2 regions of the Neobacillus sp. DHD-1R genome follow, and region 2 is predicted to be linked to the other one. Evidence: riboswitches for the same ligand, from Rfam matches in the RefSeq annotation. Region 2 holds a riboswitch; the other holds the start of a gene.
The links. Region 2 has a riboswitch for cobalamin ahead of metE (5-methyltetrahydropteroyltriglutamate--homocysteine S-methyltransferase). Riboswitches for the same ligand answer to the same signal wherever they lie in the genome.
Positions count from the first base shown of each region.

Region 1: it holds a riboswitch for cobalamin, as region 2 does, so the genes downstream of both, AC3ANL_RS10470 (ABC transporter substrate-binding protein) here and metE (5-methyltetrahydropteroyltriglutamate--homocysteine S-methyltransferase) in region 2, are expected to answer to the same signal.

Region 1 is NZ_CM173232.1:2,178,419-2,187,880, reverse strand. Features, by position in the region: gene AC3ANL_RS10500 (cobyric acid synthase) at 1-1,014, opposite strand, end outside; gene AC3ANL_RS10495 (bifunctional adenosylcobinamide kinase/adenosylcobinamide-phosphate guanylyltransferase) at 1,011-1,583, opposite strand; gene cobD (threonine-phosphate decarboxylase CobD) at 1,565-2,644, opposite strand; gene cbiB (adenosylcobinamide-phosphate synthase CbiB) at 2,604-3,587, opposite strand; gene AC3ANL_RS10480 (heme ABC transporter ATP-binding protein) at 3,584-5,050, opposite strand; gene AC3ANL_RS10475 (FecCD family ABC transporter permease) at 5,054-6,115, opposite strand; gene AC3ANL_RS10470 (ABC transporter substrate-binding protein) at 6,081-7,046, opposite strand; cobalamin riboswitch at 7,237-7,430, opposite strand; gene ribH (6,7-dimethyl-8-ribityllumazine synthase) at 7,536-8,006, opposite strand; partial or broken gene ribB (3,4-dihydroxy-2-butanone-4-phosphate synthase) at 8,141-8,749, opposite strand; gene ribE (riboflavin synthase) at 8,810-9,462, opposite strand, start outside.
Region 2 is NZ_CM173232.1:2,304,260-2,313,721, reverse strand. Features, by position in the region: gene metE (5-methyltetrahydropteroyltriglutamate--homocysteine S-methyltransferase) at 71-2,365, opposite strand; cobalamin riboswitch at 2,526-2,716, opposite strand; gene AC3ANL_RS11140 (phosphatase PAP2 family protein) at 3,018-3,578, shown strand; gene AC3ANL_RS11135 (alpha/beta fold hydrolase) at 3,645-4,430, opposite strand; gene AC3ANL_RS11130 (DoxX family protein) at 4,703-5,056, opposite strand; gene AC3ANL_RS11125 (C45 family autoproteolytic acyltransferase/hydrolase) at 5,461-6,513, shown strand; gene AC3ANL_RS11120 (DHA2 family efflux MFS transporter permease subunit) at 6,600-8,042, opposite strand; gene AC3ANL_RS11115 (hypothetical protein) at 8,277-8,678, opposite strand; gene AC3ANL_RS11110 (FTR1 family iron permease) at 8,665-9,462, opposite strand, start outside.

The DNA of each region.
Region 1 (9,462 bases), 130 kb from region 2:
AAGAATTTGATAGCCGCCACAAATGCCGACTACATAACCGCCACTTTCTATATACGTTTGAATTAGAATATCTAACTGTTTATCTCTTAAATTTTTTAAATCACTGATCGTACTTTTTGTACCTGGAATGATAATAGCATCTGGTTGTCCAAAATCACTCGGATGATTAACCCAGCGGAGTGTGACATCCTCCTCATATTTAAAAGGTTCCATATCACTGTAATTTGAGATAAATGACATATTGATAATTGCAATATCAAGAGTCGCCTTTTTGGAATTCGTAAATTGCGTCCTTAGTGATAATGAGTCCTCCCCATCAATCATATGATTCTCAACAAAGGGCAGTACCCCTAAAACAGGTACACCCGTTTTCTCTTCCAGCCATTGAACTCCGTCCTCAAATAGGGTGATATCTCCACGGAATTTATTGATAATTACACCTGCAACTCTTTGCCTTTCTTTAGGTTCCAATAGATTAAGTGTCCCGACAATACTAGCAAACACTCCACCGCGATCAATATCCGCTGCAAGAATAACTGGGACATCCGCTAGTTCTGCTACTTTCATATTAACAATCTCGCGATCCTTTAAATTTATTTCAACAGGACTGCCTGCTCCCTCAATCACCACTACTTCGTATTCTTCCTGCAGCTTGTGAAGAGATTTCTTAATTACTTCAAGCCCTTTTTCGTAAAAATTTTCCCGATACCCACGTCCAGATTGAGTTTCAATTGCCTTTCCCAAATAGACAATCTCTGAGTACTGTTCCGAGCGAGGCTTCAATAAAATCGGATTCATCCAAACTGTTGGCTCAATCCGAGCGGCTTCTGCTTGAATTCCTTGTGCCCTGCCAATCTCTTTTCCGTCTCGAGTCACATACGAATTGTTAGACATATTCTGTGATTTAAACGGGACGACCTTTACTCCTTCATTGGCCAGGATTCGGCAGATTGCGGTTACAATTAGGCTTTTGCCAACATCAGATGCTGTCCCTTGAATCATGATCCCTTTCATCCGCGAACTCCTTTCATAGCGATGGGAATCCCTGCTTCCACTAAAAACACTTGGTCCGCTTCCTTCACTAAATATTGATGGAGCTGTCCCAGCAAGCGTCCATATGTAATAATCAATTCATTTCCCAGTAGTGACTCGTTTAATACTTCATTACTTACGACAATCGTTGTGCTTGCCTGGTGTTTAATTAAAGAAATCCCTGAGATAATATTTTCTTTAACCGTTTCTAAATAAGGGTTATCCCAGGCTTGTTCTATAGAAAACAATTCATTATTCAATAGTGTCGTGACACAATCCAACAAAATAATATCCTGGTTAGTAAATTCATGGGCAAGCTTCCCTATTTGGACAGAACGTTCAATTGTTTTCCAATGGCATGGACCTGATTGTCTATCACATTGGTGTTTTTTGATTCGTTCCTCCATTTCTAGATCAAAAGGAACACCTGTTGCCAAGTAGGTAAGTTTTCCACCTGTTTCACTTGCGATCTCGATAGCTTTGCTTTCAGCAAAGCTGCTTTTCCCGCTTCTTACTCCGCCTGTTATGAAGATTAATGATGATGCCGCCATTCTGCCAACACCTCCATTAATTGATTATTTTCTTCATGGCCCTTGATTGCAAACCGAAGCCATCTTCCCTCCAAACCAGGAAAATTAAACGTATGCCGTGGAATCATACCCCGATATAGGAGAAACTCAAACAATTTATACTGATCTTCCAATAAAGGATCCCGCAATAAATAAAAATTAACTTTGGAAGCTGTAACCGCAAATTTTTCTCGTTTAAAAAAAGTAAGGAGTCTTTTTCGTTCATTACGAATATATTCCTGGGTCTCTTTTATAAAAGATTCATTATGTAAACAAAGTTCACCTGCTAATAATGCAATCGTATTCGTACTCCAATGGGATTGTAACTGGCTAAGTATTACGATATTTTCAGGCTGGGAAACTAAATATCCCAGTCGAATTCCTGGAATCGCGAACATCTTTGTCATGGAGCGAATAATAACTAAATTTGAAAACCTGTTTATGTATGGAATGAATGAATCATAGTCATTTAAAAAATCAAAAAATGCTTCATCCAAAATGACAAAACAATTTTGCTTTTCACATTCCTCCATAATTGAAATGATCATTGATTTAGAATATTGAATGCCTGTCGGATTGTTCGGATTACACAGAAACAAGGCATCCGCATCTGCTTCCATCAGACTAGCGCATAAATCAGTCTGATCCAATTGAAAGTTCGGCTCCTTCAGTTGATGATAGAAAATTTCACAATGATTAACACGACATGCTTGTTCATATTCAGAAAAAGTTGGCTCTACAATTAGTATTTTTTTGCCTGCCATCATTCTTGCCACTAGTGTAATGAGCTCAGCTCCACCATTTCCAATTAAAATGGAATCAACGGTTGTCTGCTCAATGGTTGCAATTATCCTCTTTAACCTTGTGGCAAATGGATCGGGATAAACGATAATTTCTTGATAAAAGTCCTGCCACTTTTCCTTCAAATTTGCTGGTGGACCAAGGGGATTGATATTTGCACTGAAATCAATAAATTGCTTAGGAAGTGTGAGCCCCATTGCCTCATATAAATAGTGAGGATTCGAGCCATGTGATGGCCACATCAAGAAACATGCCCCCTATCCATAAACATAATAAAAATAAAAAAACGGTTTTGCTAAGAATAGCATTCGCTTTGAGAATATGGCCCGCTTGGATGGATTGAATAGGATCACCCATTTTTGCCCGGTTTGAAATCAAACCTTTGTAATAGTTTATTCCCCCAAGCTGGATTCCCAAGAGGGCGGCAACGGCTGCTTCACCCCAGCCACTATTTGGGCTCGGATGCTTTTTTGCATCTCTAAATAAAATCTTCCACGCTCTTCGATAGCTGAATTTTTCCGGACGTTTTCCAAGCAGCATCATCATTCCCGTTAATCGACTTGGTATCCAGTTCATTACATCATCCCACTTCGCAGATGCCCAGCCAAACTCTTTAAATCTCTCATTTATGTGGCCCACCATCGAATCACATGTATTGGCTGCCCGATAAACCATCGCAAGGGGGGCTCCACCAATGAAGGCCCAAAACAAGGGTGCTGTCACTCCATCACTTGTATTTTCGGCAACCGTCTCAATTGTTCCACGAGCAAGTTCACTTTCATCCAATGAATCTGTATCGCGGCCAACAATAAAGGATAGCTTTTTTCTTGCTTCAGCAAGCTTTCCTTCTATTAAAGGGTAATAGACTTCTAGGGAAGCATCTTTCAAGCTTTTTTGGGCAATAGTACTAGAAATGATAATACCTTCCACTAAGATTCCTACTAAAGGATGAATCTGATACCCAATTACTACTAACATTAAAACGATGAAAAAAACAAAAAGTAAGATAAACAGAAGCATAGCAACCCCTTTCGATCGCTTAAAATCCCCATGATTCCATCTCTTTTCAAAAAAAGTGATCATGTTACCAATCCATCTAACAGGATGTGGCCAATGCGGCGGATCACCAATAAGCAGGTCAATAAGATAAGCAAGCGTGATTGCGACTAAATGAGAAACGATCATGTTCGATTCCTTTTACTGGATTTTTGGATAGCTTCTGTTGTGCACTGATAAACTGCTGTACTAATAAGCTTTCCTAAAGGGGTTATCGTTCCGGCAAATTCTAACAGTTCTCCGGTTTGAGAAGCAGCAATTAAAATACTATCTGTCGAGGTGCCTGTAGCGATTGTTCCAGTGACTTTATCCATTACTTTTAAGTCATGTAATGCCTTTGCCTTTGCTTCCGTTGCGGTCATGATGCATTGAATAAATGCTTCCTCTGTCAGTTCACCATTCACAAAAATCCAGGTGTTGATCGTTCCAGGTGTCATCTCAAATGTATGCTGTACACTTTTTGAAGCATCGATCGCATTACCAACCCCCGCAGTGACCACTGCCAATAGGGAGAAGCCGTCTTGTTTAAACAATTTGTATACCACATCTTCCAATACAACCGCTGTCATCATGCCAACGGTCTCTGACGGTTCAAAACCCTTTACTTTTAAAAATGCAGCCATTTCCATGCGATGGTCGCTGCAGTTGTAATCCTTGTTCACATGCCGATTTACGAATGTTTGATGCCAGCCGGTTCCAGAACCCAAGACACCTGAAGACATGGTTCTTAAGGAAAAAGGGGTTGTTACCTCAATCAATTCTTCAGAAACAGATACGTACGTTTCATCTATTTCAAAACGGTTTGATTTCTTAAACTCAATTGGGAGCAAGACCATCTGTGGAGCAGCCACTTTTGGATGGGGATGTTTTTGAATGTCTGTATGATACACATTTCTAATTCTTTCTTCCCTAAGCACTTCATTAGGAACATGATCGATATTAATCGTTCCGTTTTCGAGGAGAAGCAAGCGATCACAATAAAGCCCTGCAAGATTTAAATCATGGAAAATCGAGATAACTGTTAAGCTATTTTCTGACGTCCATTTTTTTAAGAAATCTAGTAATTCCTTTTGATACGATAAATCCAAATGGTTGGTAGGTTCATCTAATAAGAGAATTTCAGGTTCTTGGGCTAATGCTTGTGCGAGAAAGACCCTCTGTTTCTCTCCGCCCGATAACTCCTGAATATTTTTATTTTGAAATGCCGAGACACCAATCTGCTCCATGACTCTTTGGACAACTGCTTCATCTTCTTTATTCCAGGTCTGAAACAATCCCTTCTGATGAGCATAGCGGCCAAGCGAAACCGTTTCTTTTACCGTGTAAGAGAAAGATTGGGATGAATGTTGAGAAAGGACTGCAATAATTTGGGCCAGTTGTTTTGTCTGGTATTCCTGGAGCGGGTTTCCCTTAATAAAAATCTTCCCTTGATGAAAGGGTAAAATCCCGCTAAGCATTTTCAATAAAGTTGTTTTTCCACTTCCATTAGGTCCTAGGATCCCGAACAATTCCCCTTGATTTACTTCAAATGAAATGTTCTTTAGAACAGGTTCACTTGAGTATCCGCCTGAAACTTGTTGTACGCTAAGCATTCCTTATCCTCTCCTTTCCATCCGTTTTCTTTGCAGTAATATCATGGCAAATACGGGTGCACCAATTAGGGCCGTTATCACACCAATCGGCAGCTCTGTCGGCGAAATAATCGTTCTCGAAATTAGATCAGCTAAAATTAAAAAACCACTCCCGGTAATGATCGATAATGGAAGAAGATGCCGATGATCGGGACCCCATAATAATCTTGAGAGATGGGGAATCACAAGTCCAACAAATCCAATTGTTCCCGAAACGGCCACTGCCGCTCCTGTTAAAATGGAACCAGCAGTCAAGATAATTAACTTTCTTTTTTGAACATTGACCCCTAAATGTTGTGCCCGTTCTTCCCCAAATGACATGGCATTTAATTCTTTTGAATTACCTATAAGCAGGACAGAACCGATAATAAAAAAGGGCAGCATGATTTTAATATATTCCCAGCCTCTCATTGATACACTTCCTAAAAGCCAGCCAATAATTTGCCTAAGCTCATCCCCAGTCAGAGCTATCATAAGCGAAATAATTGAACCTAGAAAAGAACTAAAAATAATACCCGTTAAGATAATCGTTTCTACTCTCATCGAGCGCTCAATTTTACTGGCAAACGTAAGGACCAAAATAATCGTGAAAAATGAAAATAAAATACTTAGTAATGGTAAGGTGAACAAGCCGACAAATGGGATGGAAAGATGAAAAAACAGTGTAAGCACGGCACCAACGGACGCCCCCGATGAAACACCCAATGTATAGGGATCTGCTAACGGGTTTCTCAGCAGACCTTGGAAGGCCGCCCCTGCAATAGCAAGAGACGCCCCGACAAGGCCTGATAAGATGACTCTAGGTAAGCGAATGCTTAAGACAATACTCGAATACATGGGGTCGATTTGTCCGAGTGAAATAAACCCAAATAGCTTATCACTTATTATTTGAATAATAGTTAACATGGGAACCGAAACTGTTCCGATCGAAATACCTAATAAAATAGAAATGAAAAGGAAAACCCCTGCCAGTATGTAGGCGAGAAGTTTATTATTTAAAAACCTCTGGATAGATTGCCTTTGCAAGATCCTCTACTCCTTCAACAATCCTAGGGCCTGAGCGGGTCACACGATCAGAATCAGCATCGATGACTTGTTTATTTTTTATAGCGTTAACCGTTTCCCAGCCTTTGCGGCTTAGAACTTGGTCAACTGGATTCTTTACATAATAGCCATAAGTGGTAATGATGACATCGGGATTCCGTTTGATCATGGCCTCTTGATCAATTTTAATCCAGCCCTCTTGATCATTTGCAATGTTTTCTGCATTAATCACAGTGAGCATTTGATCCATAAAGGTATTTTTTCCAGGTGTATAAATTTCTGGTGCAGGAGAAACCTCCACAAATACCTTTTTCTTTTCTTTTATTTCTTCCGCCTTAGTTTTGATTTCTGCCAATTTAGCCTTCATTCCCGTGATAATCTCAGCTGCATTTTTGGATTCTCCAGTAGCTTTCCCAATCATATCAATCGACTCATAGACTTGGTCAAAATTTTGCGCATCATTAATAATCAGCACTGTAATACCAGCATCGCGCAGTTGTTGAAGTCCCTCTTTAGATATAGGAGCTGATGATTCATGTGCTAAAACGAGATCCGGTTTTAAGGAAATGATTTTTTCTAGGTTAATTTCTTGCCCGCCGACTTTCTCTTTTTTCGTTGCTTCTTCAGGATAATTATCAAAATCAGACACACCAATTACTTCTTTTTCGAGACCTAATGCAAAAGCAATTTCTGTATTACTTGGGATCAGTGAGACAATCTTTTCTGGTTTTTTCTCAATCACAACATTATTATCTAATGCATCTTTAATCGTAACTGGAAAAGTGACTTCTGCTGATTTCTTTTCCACACTCGTGTTATTTTCCTGTTTCACCTGATCTTTCTTTTCAGCACAACCAGCTAAAACACCAAATGTCAATAATGCTACTAATAAGAGCGAATACCATTTCTTCATTTTTTCTCCTGCCTTCTGTTTAATAAAAATTTATGTAACAACAAATAAATCCCCCTGTGCCCCATTAACTTCTTCAGCAACAAAAAAACATCTCCACTGTAAAATGGAGATGTTGATGTGATTAGATTCAATTACTGTTATAAAGTAAAAGTAGTCTAGCCTTCAACACCCTCCTATCCACGTAGGTTAATTGGCGCACAAGAATTAGGCAGGTTTCCTGGCTCATGATCATCGCTTCCTACGTCTTCCCATCCTATTAGACAGTGACATATTATAGGTTGCTCCCATTTACAGTGGCGGGACCGCGCTGGCTTTTAACCAAACTTCCCTTTTAAGCTTAAAATCTCATATTAAGATTTTAGCACCTAATCTTTAAAGATCTATTTTGTTACTTTTATTATAAAAGTAGCGTAATGATTTGTATATGATTTTAAGAAATAATATTAAAGCCAGCTTAAGAGGTGACTTTATCATTACTCATTAAAAGCATTATTGTTCAATATTTCTGAGTAGATTGGCCATCTCAATGGCAGATGTTGCAGAATCCCAGCCTTTATTACCAGCCTTGGTTCCTGCACGCTCAATCGCCTGTTCAATGGATTCAGTGGTTAATAACCCAAAAATAACAGGAACACCAGTCGCTAATGATGTTGCTGAAACACCTTTAGCTGCTTCATTACATACATAATCAAAATGTGGTGTCGCGCCGCGGATGACTGTCCCAAGTGTGATGACAGCATCATACTTTTGGCTTTTTGCCATTTTTTGAGCGATTAACGGTAATTCAAATGCACCTGGAACCCAGGCGATATCTACATCGGATTCACTGACTCCATGTCTTTTTAATGCATCCTGTGCCCCATCTAATAATTTACTGGTTATGAACTCATTAAAACGTCCCACTACAATTCCTATTTTTAATCCTGAGCCAACTAAATTTCCTTCAAAAATATTTCCCATGTTAATGCCTCCATTAGTTTAATTTTTCTATAGTCATGTACAAATGCCCTCATTTATCAAGCTTTTTTCTTGAATGATGGGCATTTAAAATACCGATAAAAAATTAATTTTGGTTAATTTTATCTCACGTTCTTCAAATTTTCCTTTTGAGTTCGATATTCAACCAAGTCCTTGATCATAATCATCTTTACATTTAACTTATCCGCAATTTTACGGAGTTCAGGAACACGTGCCATTGTTCCATCTTCATTCAGGATTTCACAAATAACCCCAGCAGGTTTTGCATCGCATAACTTCGCAAGATCAACCGCTGCTTCAGTATGCCCTGTTCTCTCCAACACTCCGCCCTTTTTAGCAATGAGAGGAAACATGTGTCCAGGTCTTTTAAAATCCTCGGCTTTAGCCTCTGGATCAAGCAAACTTAAGATTGTACCAGATCGTTCGAATGCCGAAATTCCTGTTTTGGCAAATTTATGATCGATACTTACGGTAAAAGCTGTTCCATGAGGATCCGTGTTTTTAGCAACCATCGGCATCAATTCAAGTTTTTGCGCTAGTTCTTGCTCAATTGGAACACAGACAAGGCCTCTTCCGTGCGTAACCATTAAATTTAACACTGCTGGTGTTGCTTTTTCAGCTAAAGCGATAAAGTCACCTTCATTCTCCCGATCCTCGTCATCACAAACAATGATCACTTTACCTTCTTTTAAATCTTTAAGGGCTTCATCAATAGAATCAAACACGCTTATCACTCCTTTTATTTATCTAACAGTCATGGATGGATGCAATTTTTAGACTTTAGGTTAGTAAAACCCATTTTCTTCTAAAAAGCTTTCCGTGATACCAGACTTGCTTTTTCGTTGTGTCTCACTTGAAAAGTTTTTGATAAAATGGCCGATATATTTACCGACCATATCGCATTCCAAGTTAACAATCTCCCCTGAGCCCTTAAGCCCTACGACTGTTTCCGATAAGGTATGAGGAATCAGCGATAGAGTAAAACTTTGTTCTGTTACTGCGAAAATAGTTAGGCTTGTCCCATCGACTGCAACAGAACCCTTTTCGATCATATATTTTAACAATTCAGGGTCTGCTTCAATTTCATAGTAAACGGCATTTTCTACTGCCTGTTTTCGTTTAATGACCCCAGTTCCATCAATATGCCCCGAAACGAAGTGACCGCCAAACCTTCCTCCAGCTGCCATCGCTCTTTCTAAATTGACTTTTGCCCCGCGCTTCACTGCATTTAAACTGCTGGCTTTGACCGTTTCAGGCATGACATCAGCGGTGAAATGCTTACTTGTAAAAGAAGTAACCGTAAGGCACACCCCATTAACGGCTATACTATCGCCAAGGTGAACATCATTGAGTATCTTGTTCGCTTGAATCGATAAAACAAACGATTCGCCAGTGCGCTGAAAATTTGAAACCACACCAATTTCTTCAATGATTCCGG
Region 2 (9,462 bases):
TTTAAAAAAACAAACACTAAATATTGTATACAAACAAATATAGTATACAATATTCACTTTGACAAGTCTTTTATTTTTTCACAATCAGCTTTTCTCTTGCTTGGACTGCCGCTTCTACCATCACCTTAAGAGCTGCAATCGACTCCTCCATACCACGCGTTTTCAAACCGCAATCAGGATTGATCCAGAACAGCTTGGGATCAAGCACTTGAAGTGCACGATCAATGTTTTTTGTCATCTCTTCCAGTGTTGGGACTCGTGGACTATGAATATCATAAACACCCAGACCAATGCCTTTATCATAGGTGTGCTCTTCAAAAGCATTTATCAATTCACCATGACTTTTGGATGTCTCAATGGAAATAACATCTGCATCCAGCGCTTTTATGGCATCAATAATATCTTCAAAATTCGAATAACACATATGGGTATGAATTTGTGTTTCGTTTTGGACAGACGATGTGGCTAGTCTAAAGGCATAAACCGCAGCATTCAAGTAGCTTTCCCATTGAATGTGCTTTAAGGGAAGTCCTTCACGTATAGCTGGTTCATCCACTTGAATCATTCGAATTCCGTTAAATTCTAATAGCTCAATTTCTTTTCGAAGCGCAAGCGCTATTTGATTGGCCACGTCATAACGTGAAATATCATCACGCACAAACGACCAGTTTAGAATCGTAATCGGACCTGTCAGCATCCCTTTAACAGGTTTTGTTGTTAACGATTGGGCATAAACCGTTTCCTTAACGGTCATTGGTGCTAGAAAAGACACATCTCCATAGATTAGCGGCGGCTTCACACAACGTGACCCATAGGACTGCACCCAGCCGAATTTAGTAAATTGGAAACCGGCTAATTTTTCACCAAAGTATTCAACCATATCAGTCCGCTCAAACTCACCATGTACCAACACATCCAGGCCAAGCTCTTCTTGTATATCCACCCACTTTTTAATTTCCGCATTGATATATTCTTCGTATTCATGATTCGTTAACTCGCCTTTGCGCCAATTTAAACGCTGTTTTCTTACCTCTTGTGTTTGAGGAAAGCTTCCAATTGTTGTCGTTGGTAGTAGCGGTAATTGAAAAGCTGCTTCCTGTACCACTTGGCGGACGTTAAACGAAGCATCACGTTCGGGTCGGTAGTTAGGCAGGAATTGTATAGCTTTTTGGATTTCAGCGTGGTTCCGAAATGATGATTCATTTAATGCTAAAATCGCTTTTGTACTTGCCATGATTTCTTCCTTTTTCGTTTCTAACCCATCTTGTAAGCCTTTTGTAAGGACAACAAGTTCATGCAATTTTTCATCTGCAAATGATAATGAATCTTTAAGTACCTCATTGATTGTTTCTTCGCTCCTCACAGTTACAGGGACATGTAATAAGCTTGATGAAGGCTGCACAATCAGGCGGTCTTTTGAAACAATCTTGGCAATCTCAGCAAGTAAAGAAAACCTATCATCAAGGTTCGCACGCCAGATGTTACGCCCATCGATCACTCCGGCTGCAAGCACCTTATCTTTTGGGAAACCAACCTCTTTCAAAGCAGCAAGATTCTGACCGTGATCATGAACAAAATCCAATCCAATTCCTTTAACAGGAAGAGCAATGATATCTTCGTAATGTTCAATGCTATCAAAATATGTTTGCAAAATAACTTTTACGTTGGGTGCTGTATCATGCAAGGTTTGATAGACATTGGTAAATAGTTCAACCTCTTCTTTTGAAATGGTTGTAGACAAAATGGGTTCATCGATTTGGACCCATTCAACCCCTTCTTGTTGTAAATCCTTTAAAATTTCAGCATAAAGTGGCACAAATTGTTGAACCACTGTTTGAAAGTCACATTCCTCATAGCCCTTTGACAGCTTTACAAATGTTATAGGACCTAATATGACAGGCTTCCCGTCAATATCCAGTTTTTGTTTCGCCTCTTTATAAAATTGAAGCGGCCTGTTTTCGACAAGTCTAGGGACTGCTTCATCCAACTCTGGAACAATATAGTGATAGTTTGTGTTAAACCATTTTGTCATTTCTGATGCTACTGCATCCTTAGTTCCTCGCGCGATATCAAAATATGTTTCTAGTGAAACCTTCCCTCCACTATATTCAAACCGCTTTGGTACCAGGCCGAACATAACAGCGGTATCAAGGACATGGTCATACAAGCTAAAGTCTCCCACTGGAATCAAGTCAATTCCTTGATCCTTTTGCTTTTGAAGAGACGAAAGTCGAATCCCCTCTATTTGTTTTAAGAAAGCGGATTTTTCAAGTTTACCTGCCCAGAACTGTTCAAGTGCTTTTTTCCACTCGCGTTTTTCCCCTATTCGTGGATAACCTAAATTCGAACTTTTCACTTTACTCATCGTATTCGTACACTCCTTTATTTTGTTTATTTTCGTCATCAACAAAAAAAATCTCCCTTTTCAAGAAGAAAAGAGAGATTAATACGTCCAGTTAACTAGAGTTGAGACCAACTGGTTTTCTCAACACGTATCCCTCACTCCCCTCTATACACCCGTAGAGTACAAGCGCATACAACAGGCAGGTCTCCTGACTTTGGTTCATCGCTTCTTATCCCTTCCCATTTCATTTGAAACAGTGGTTCATTGATAAGTCGCTCTCCATTACAGTGGCGGGACCGTGCCGGACTTTCACCGGTCTTCCCTTTTAAGCTGCGGAATGATTCACACAGCACCTGTTGCATTTACTATTAAATTATCAAAAAATATTTTAATATTTTGAATTTAGTAGCCATCATAGCATGATAAACCAAGGCTGTCAAAAATTGATGATCACCGAAGTTAATAATAACTTCACTCCAGAGTTTATTATTTTTCCATATTACTTACTAAAAAATATAAGCATGAACTCTAATTTGAATTCATATTATACTGTTTCAGTACCTCTTTAGACCTGGATAACAGTGCCCGGAAGTGCGAAAAACACCTTACATATTTGCGTAATGAACGGAAATAATACCCTTGATAATACAACAAATTAGAGGGAGACTTTTTTATGAACTATCAAATATTCAGGGCGATTAACCAATTGGCCGGGAATTCTCGTATTTTAGATTTCATTATGAGGACCATTTCTAAAAGAGCTCGGTTTGTCTACCTTTTCGTAATAATCTTTCTATGGTTTCGACATGATCATTATAAAAAAATGACACTTTATACATGTGTATCAGTTGGCATGACATATCTGCTCAGCATGATGATTAAACTAATCTTTTTTAAACCAAGGCCCTTCTTGAATCATGGAGTACATTTATTGCCGCCAGTCCCCACTAAAAAAGATTCTTCGTTTCCAAGTAAACATACTGCACTTGCCTTTGCCTTCGCAGCTTCTGTATTTGTTTATCACCGAATATTGGGCTTGAGCTTGTGGCTGGTATCCATCCTAGTAGGCTTTTCGCGTATCTGGATGGGACATCACTACCCCTCTGATATTATAGGCAGCGCCATTCTTGGAAATGGTACGGCCTTCATGGTAAAGCTTGCAGAACAGTATTGGAAACCTTTCATTATTCGTATCCTTCATTCGTACACCCATATTCGTTCTTCATTTCGGTAAATGTCATGTGAACTTTAGGGATCATCCATCTTGGCTTGGATCATCCCTTTATGATTTTCTCCGTTTTTACGTTTTTACTCTATTTAGTTGTTTTGCCAGGATGAACTCCTCGATGAATTGATTTAACTCATTCGCTGATTTTGTCGGAATTTGATGCTTTTCATGGATAAACCTTAATACATTATCTGGTAACTTTTCATGTAACAGTTTGGCATATGGATGAAAGTTTTTATCCTTTTCTCCATAGATCAATAATATCGGAATATCAATGGTTTTTAATTGATTTGTACAGTTATACTCCAAACAAGCATGGTAATACTGCTCGATATTTTTACTATTTCCTTTAAGTGCTTCTCGGTAAATGTTCTTAAATATCTCTATTGTATTGGAATTGCTCCATGAAATCGTAAGGCCTAGTAGAGGCATCGTCCATGTTTTGGAAAGCATTCTTGCTATTGAAATTCTTTTTTCTTGATGACTATCCATCACTTCTGACATTCCGCTCACGATTATGCCCCCTAAGGCCCGATTGGGATAGGTCAATAAAAATTCCAATACAATCGAACCTCCCGTCGAATATCCACAAAGGTAAGCTTTGTCGATTTCAAGATGATCCAAAAGCTGTTTCATATCATCTGCGATGAGCTGATAGGTAATCGGCTCTTCAGAGTACGGGCTGCGACCGTGCCCTCTGATATCAAATGTAATGACCTTAAATTTTCGCGATAATCCCTCCACTTGGTATGTAAAATTAGCGCTCGTAAGTAATGGGGGATGAACAAATAAAATGGCTGTTCCCTCACCTTGGACGGTATAAAATAGGCCTCTGCCGACTGTAGTTAATATTGGCACAATGCTGCTCACCTCAATAATTAGCTTTAGATGCTTTTCTCATGATAAGCATTTTAAATTCTTAGTTTTTCATATTTAGCTTTGCACCATTTAAAGTTCTTATTCTAAATCCATATTTAATGAAGGATTCCATTGAAAGTGTATTATTTCAAGTCAAAAAGGCCTTGGATGAAGAATCCAAGGCCCTCGCTATTCATCGCATATCGACCATTTTCAGATGCTGTCTGTTATGATTATTAATGGTGTCAGGCACCCATCTAGTATTTACCCTCCTACCAACGGCCGATTGCCACAAATAGTGCGAATACTAGAAAAATAATATTCATCCAGATTGCCTGATTTTCTTTCCTCTTTGCGTGAAACCCAGCAGCAAGAATCATGATGAGCCCAAGTCCAAGCCCTGCAATCTGTGTTAATATAGGAGCAATTCCAAGCGCATAAGGCAAAATCAACCCAAGCCCACCAAGCAGTTCCGCTACACCGATAAATGTAACCAAACCTTTTGAAGAATCCTTTACCCATGGCAAGCTGGCTTTTGCTTTTTCATACTGAAATGTCTTCATCCATCCGATCATAATAAACGCTACTCCTAAAATAATTTGAACAGCCCATAACGCAATATTCATTAATGGACCTCTCCTTTTTTACTGTTTTTGTAGTAGATTAACAGTCAAATGGATAAAACGCCCAACAACCAATAGTCCTTGAATGGTACGAACTGTCACTTCATTGTAACAATCCCCCTTATTTCAAATTGACATCTATGGGTTTATGTTTAAGCTGCTTATAAAAACATTTATGCATTCGTTGGCATAATCAGACCGTTTCATAATAAATTTTTAAATAAACAAAAAAAGAATGTTGCTGCCTAAAACACCTTAAATCTTTGCCAAACCAAAGAAAATGATGCTTCCTAATTATCCAATTTAGGAGACGCTGGTTAGAATTTTATTTCGTAAAGCATGCATTTTGCTTTTCTTTCCTTCATCCAGTAGAATTTCCTTAATCGCATGATAAATGGGGAATATATTTGAAAAACGTATTTAGTGATATCATTCAGTTTCGCGGAACTCATTATGATTTTGGGTATAGGCAGGGCGAGCTATTAAAGAATTCTCTCATATTGAAAAATCGTAAAAAACAATGGAGTTCTAAATCCAAATTACGGAATTTTATTTCAGATGAATTGGAAGCGAAAAGGTTGATTCTTCATTTCGCTCCCCGCATTTGGGATGAGCTAAATGGATTGGCAGATTCTTTAAAAATGGAGATGGCAGATGCCGTTAGGGAATTTGGCGGCTATTATCTTGAATATGGAAAAAGTGGATGCTCGATTTTCACAGACCCTGATTACATGATTCGAAACTATGATAATGACCCGCTCTCCTATGAGGGGCGTTTTGTTCTTTATCAACCGACAGATCAGGGCTATGCTGTGATCGGTCCCTCCATGCAAATCACCGGACGGACTGATGGGATCAATGAAAAAGGATTATCGATGGGCTATAACTTAGTAAATCGCGTAAGGTCCGATGATGGATTTATTTGTAATATGATTGGACGAATTATTTTGGAAACATGTGCAAATGTGGATCAAGCTATTTCACTCCTAAAAGAAATTCCACACCGTCGCTCTTTCAACTATGTCTTGCTTGATCAGTGTGGCGAGTCGATCGTCGTGGAGGCCTCCCCTAGAGAAATAGCAATCCATCAGGCTAATATCTGTACCAATCATTTCAATAAGCTAAAACATGAAAATCGCTTCCGGCTGGACGATTCTCTTCAACGATTACAGGCGATGAAGAGGCAGAAAAACAACACTACTGATTCATACAAGGCGTTTCGATTGATGAACGATACAGAAAAGGGCGTTTTCTCAAAAAAATATGGAGCATGGGCTGGTACCTTGCATACAGCAGCCTACTTTCCTAAAGAAATGAAAGCATGGCTAGCCCTGGGCGGAGACAAGCTGCCACTGATCTTTGACTTTGACCAATGGCTCAAGGGAGAAAATATAAACATAACACGAATCAAAGGGGAACTAGACACAAACCTGCCATTTGTGAATATGGAAGAAATTTAATCGAGAAAGGGGTCAGACCCCCGGTGCGTTAACGCTTTAATCCACCGGGGGTCTGACCCCTTATAGTATTTTATCGACCTCAGCCATTACTCCTGGATTTTCACACGTACGTTCTGTCGTCTTTCTCCATCCACTTCATCCTTTGTCTGTCGATTTTGCTTAATGAAAAAGGAAAGGATCAGTCCAAGTAAGGAGAGAATAGAAATCACCATAAAAGCGATATTTGCTCCATGGATATCCGGATAGGCAATGTCCGGCCGCTGTTTCGCTGCTTCTGCTGTTGTCGTCATGACTGTAACAAGGATGGCGGTCCCTACGGAAGCTGCAATCATTTTCATTGTATTATCCATCGCAGCCCCGTGTGGAATTAATCGTTTTGGTAACTGATTCAAAGCGGCTGTCGCGACTGGCATCATGACCATTGAAAGACCAAACATTCGAATACCGTAAACGACTGTAATGAAGGTCATCGAGGTCGCTGGACTTAAATTGGTAAACGCAAACGAAGATGCTGTCAAGATTGTAATGCCACTCATCACGAGCCATCTCGCACCGAATTTATCAAATATTCTCCCAACAATTGGTGACATGAACCCGCTTATAAGTGCACCGGGCAATAAAGCCAGACCCGCTTCAAAGGCAGAAAATCCCCGCATATTCTGCATAAAGAGCGGGATTATCGTTTCCGCTCCAATCAAGCCCATAAAGCTAATCATTCCAATAGCAATGGCGAACGGGAAAATAGTAAAAGTAAAAACACGGAATTCCAGCATCGGATGTTTCAATCGTAATTGGCGGAAAATAAATACGAGTAATGAAACGCCGCCAATCGCAAGTGATAGGACAGTTGCTGCATGGGACCAACCATAATTTCCAGCACTAGTAAATCCATAAAGAAGCCCGCCAAAACCGAATGAAGACAACAGGATCGAAATAATATCCACTTTTGGCCTGGAAACTTCTGTTACATTTTTCAAGAAGAGGTGTGCGACAATGATATCGATAAGAGCAATAGGCAAAATAATAAAAAATAACACTCTCCATGAAAAATGCGAGGTAACCCATCCGGACAGTGCTGGTCCGATGGCTGGTGCAAAGGAAATCACAAGACCGACAAGCCCCATGGCTGCACCGCGCTTGTTGACTGGAAAGATTAGTAAAAATACGGTTGTCATTAACGGCAGCATAACTCCTGCTCCCACAGACTGAATCACTCTTCCTAAAAGAAGAATTTCAAAATTAGGAGCGATTCCACTGACAACCGTTCCCACTGCAAAAACACTCATCGCCGTGATAAACAACTGTCTTGTTGTAAATTTTTCCAATAAAAAGGCACTGATCGGAATCATGATTCCATTCACCAGCATAAAGACAGTCGTCAGCCATTGTGCACTATTGGCGGTAATGCCCATTTCATCCATAATCGGTGGTATTGCTGTAATCATCAATGTTTGATTCAAAATGGCAATAAACGTCCCTGCCAGCAATAGTCCTACAATCATCGACTGTTTGTTGCCTGATTTCTCCATTAATCCAACTCCTTGTTACCCAAAGTAAAAAGATTCTGTTACAGATTACCTTGTTTTCCGTCCAATTACCAATGAAATGATTTAGAAGAGCGTGAGACAAGTCTTGTCAACCTACCACCTTCTATTTTGAGTCACTGAAATATTTTTTATGTAAACCCCCAACTCATAGTTTAAAAGGTCAGACCCCCGGTGCGTTAACGCTTTAATCCACCGGGGGTCTGACCCCATGCTTTTTTATTTTAATTTTTCGACATCAACTAACACGGTATCTAGTTCATCTGCTGCTTTATTAAGGGTTTGTTCGTCAAGTGGTTCTGTTTTTGCCCCTGCTTCAATTATATGAAGTGGTGTTTCAACTTTTTCGTATAAGTCAGCACTCTTATCTTTCACTTCATCTTCAAAGGTTTGCCAAGATTTTTCTAAATTTTCTCCACTTGTTTTTACTTTGGCAGCATCTTTCGTATTTAATTGTGTTTTCAAATCAGAAATGGTTTGTCTCATTTCCTTCGCACCATCACTAATAGAAACTGTAGTCTTTGTCTCCTCAGTCTTTTTGTCTGTATTAGCTCCAACACATGCAGCTAATGTTAAAGAAGATGCTAATAAAATTGGAACAATCAATTTACGCGATTTCATTCAAGTTTCCCCCAAAATTTGATTTATTATCTTTTCTTTTATTTACTATTGCAGCAATTACCGCAACAACTAGTAATATCATCTGTGGGATCAAACTCTCCCAGGTTGAATATAAAGCGAAAAAGTTAATCGTTGGAATGGGTGCTTGAGTAGCAGGTAATAATCCTGCAAGCTGTAGGCCATGAATCCCCATTCCAGTAAATTTGAAACATAAGTAAAACATTAGAATACTACATACTAAGAAGAACGGGCGCATTGGAATTTTTAATCCTACCTTCAGTATTAAATAAGATAAGACAACAAGGATAAGTAATCCAATGGCAATACCCAATAAAAGAGATGATAATTTTATTGAAGAAGCCATTCCAATAAAGAATAGAACCGTTTCTGTACCTTCACGGAAAACAGCAAGAAAAGATAGAATTGCTAAAGAAAATAGACTACCTGTATTCAGGGCTTTTGTACTTTGTGTGCGAATATAATTCTGCCATTCTGAAATACTTGATTTGCTATGAAGCCAATAACTCATATATAGAAGCATGACTGCTGCAAAGACCCCTGTCCAGCCTGCAATTAAGAAATTATTACTGCCAAATGCCCCGGCTGAAAATAATAGGTTTACAATGATGCCAAGAATAATGCTTACTCCTATCCCTGCTCCAACCCCGAGCCAGATCCAATTACTTTTTTCTTCATGACCTGCTTTTCTTAAAAACCCAAGCAAGGCAACAACGACAAGCAATCCTTCTAAACCTTCACGAAGAAGAATCGTAATCGCATCCAT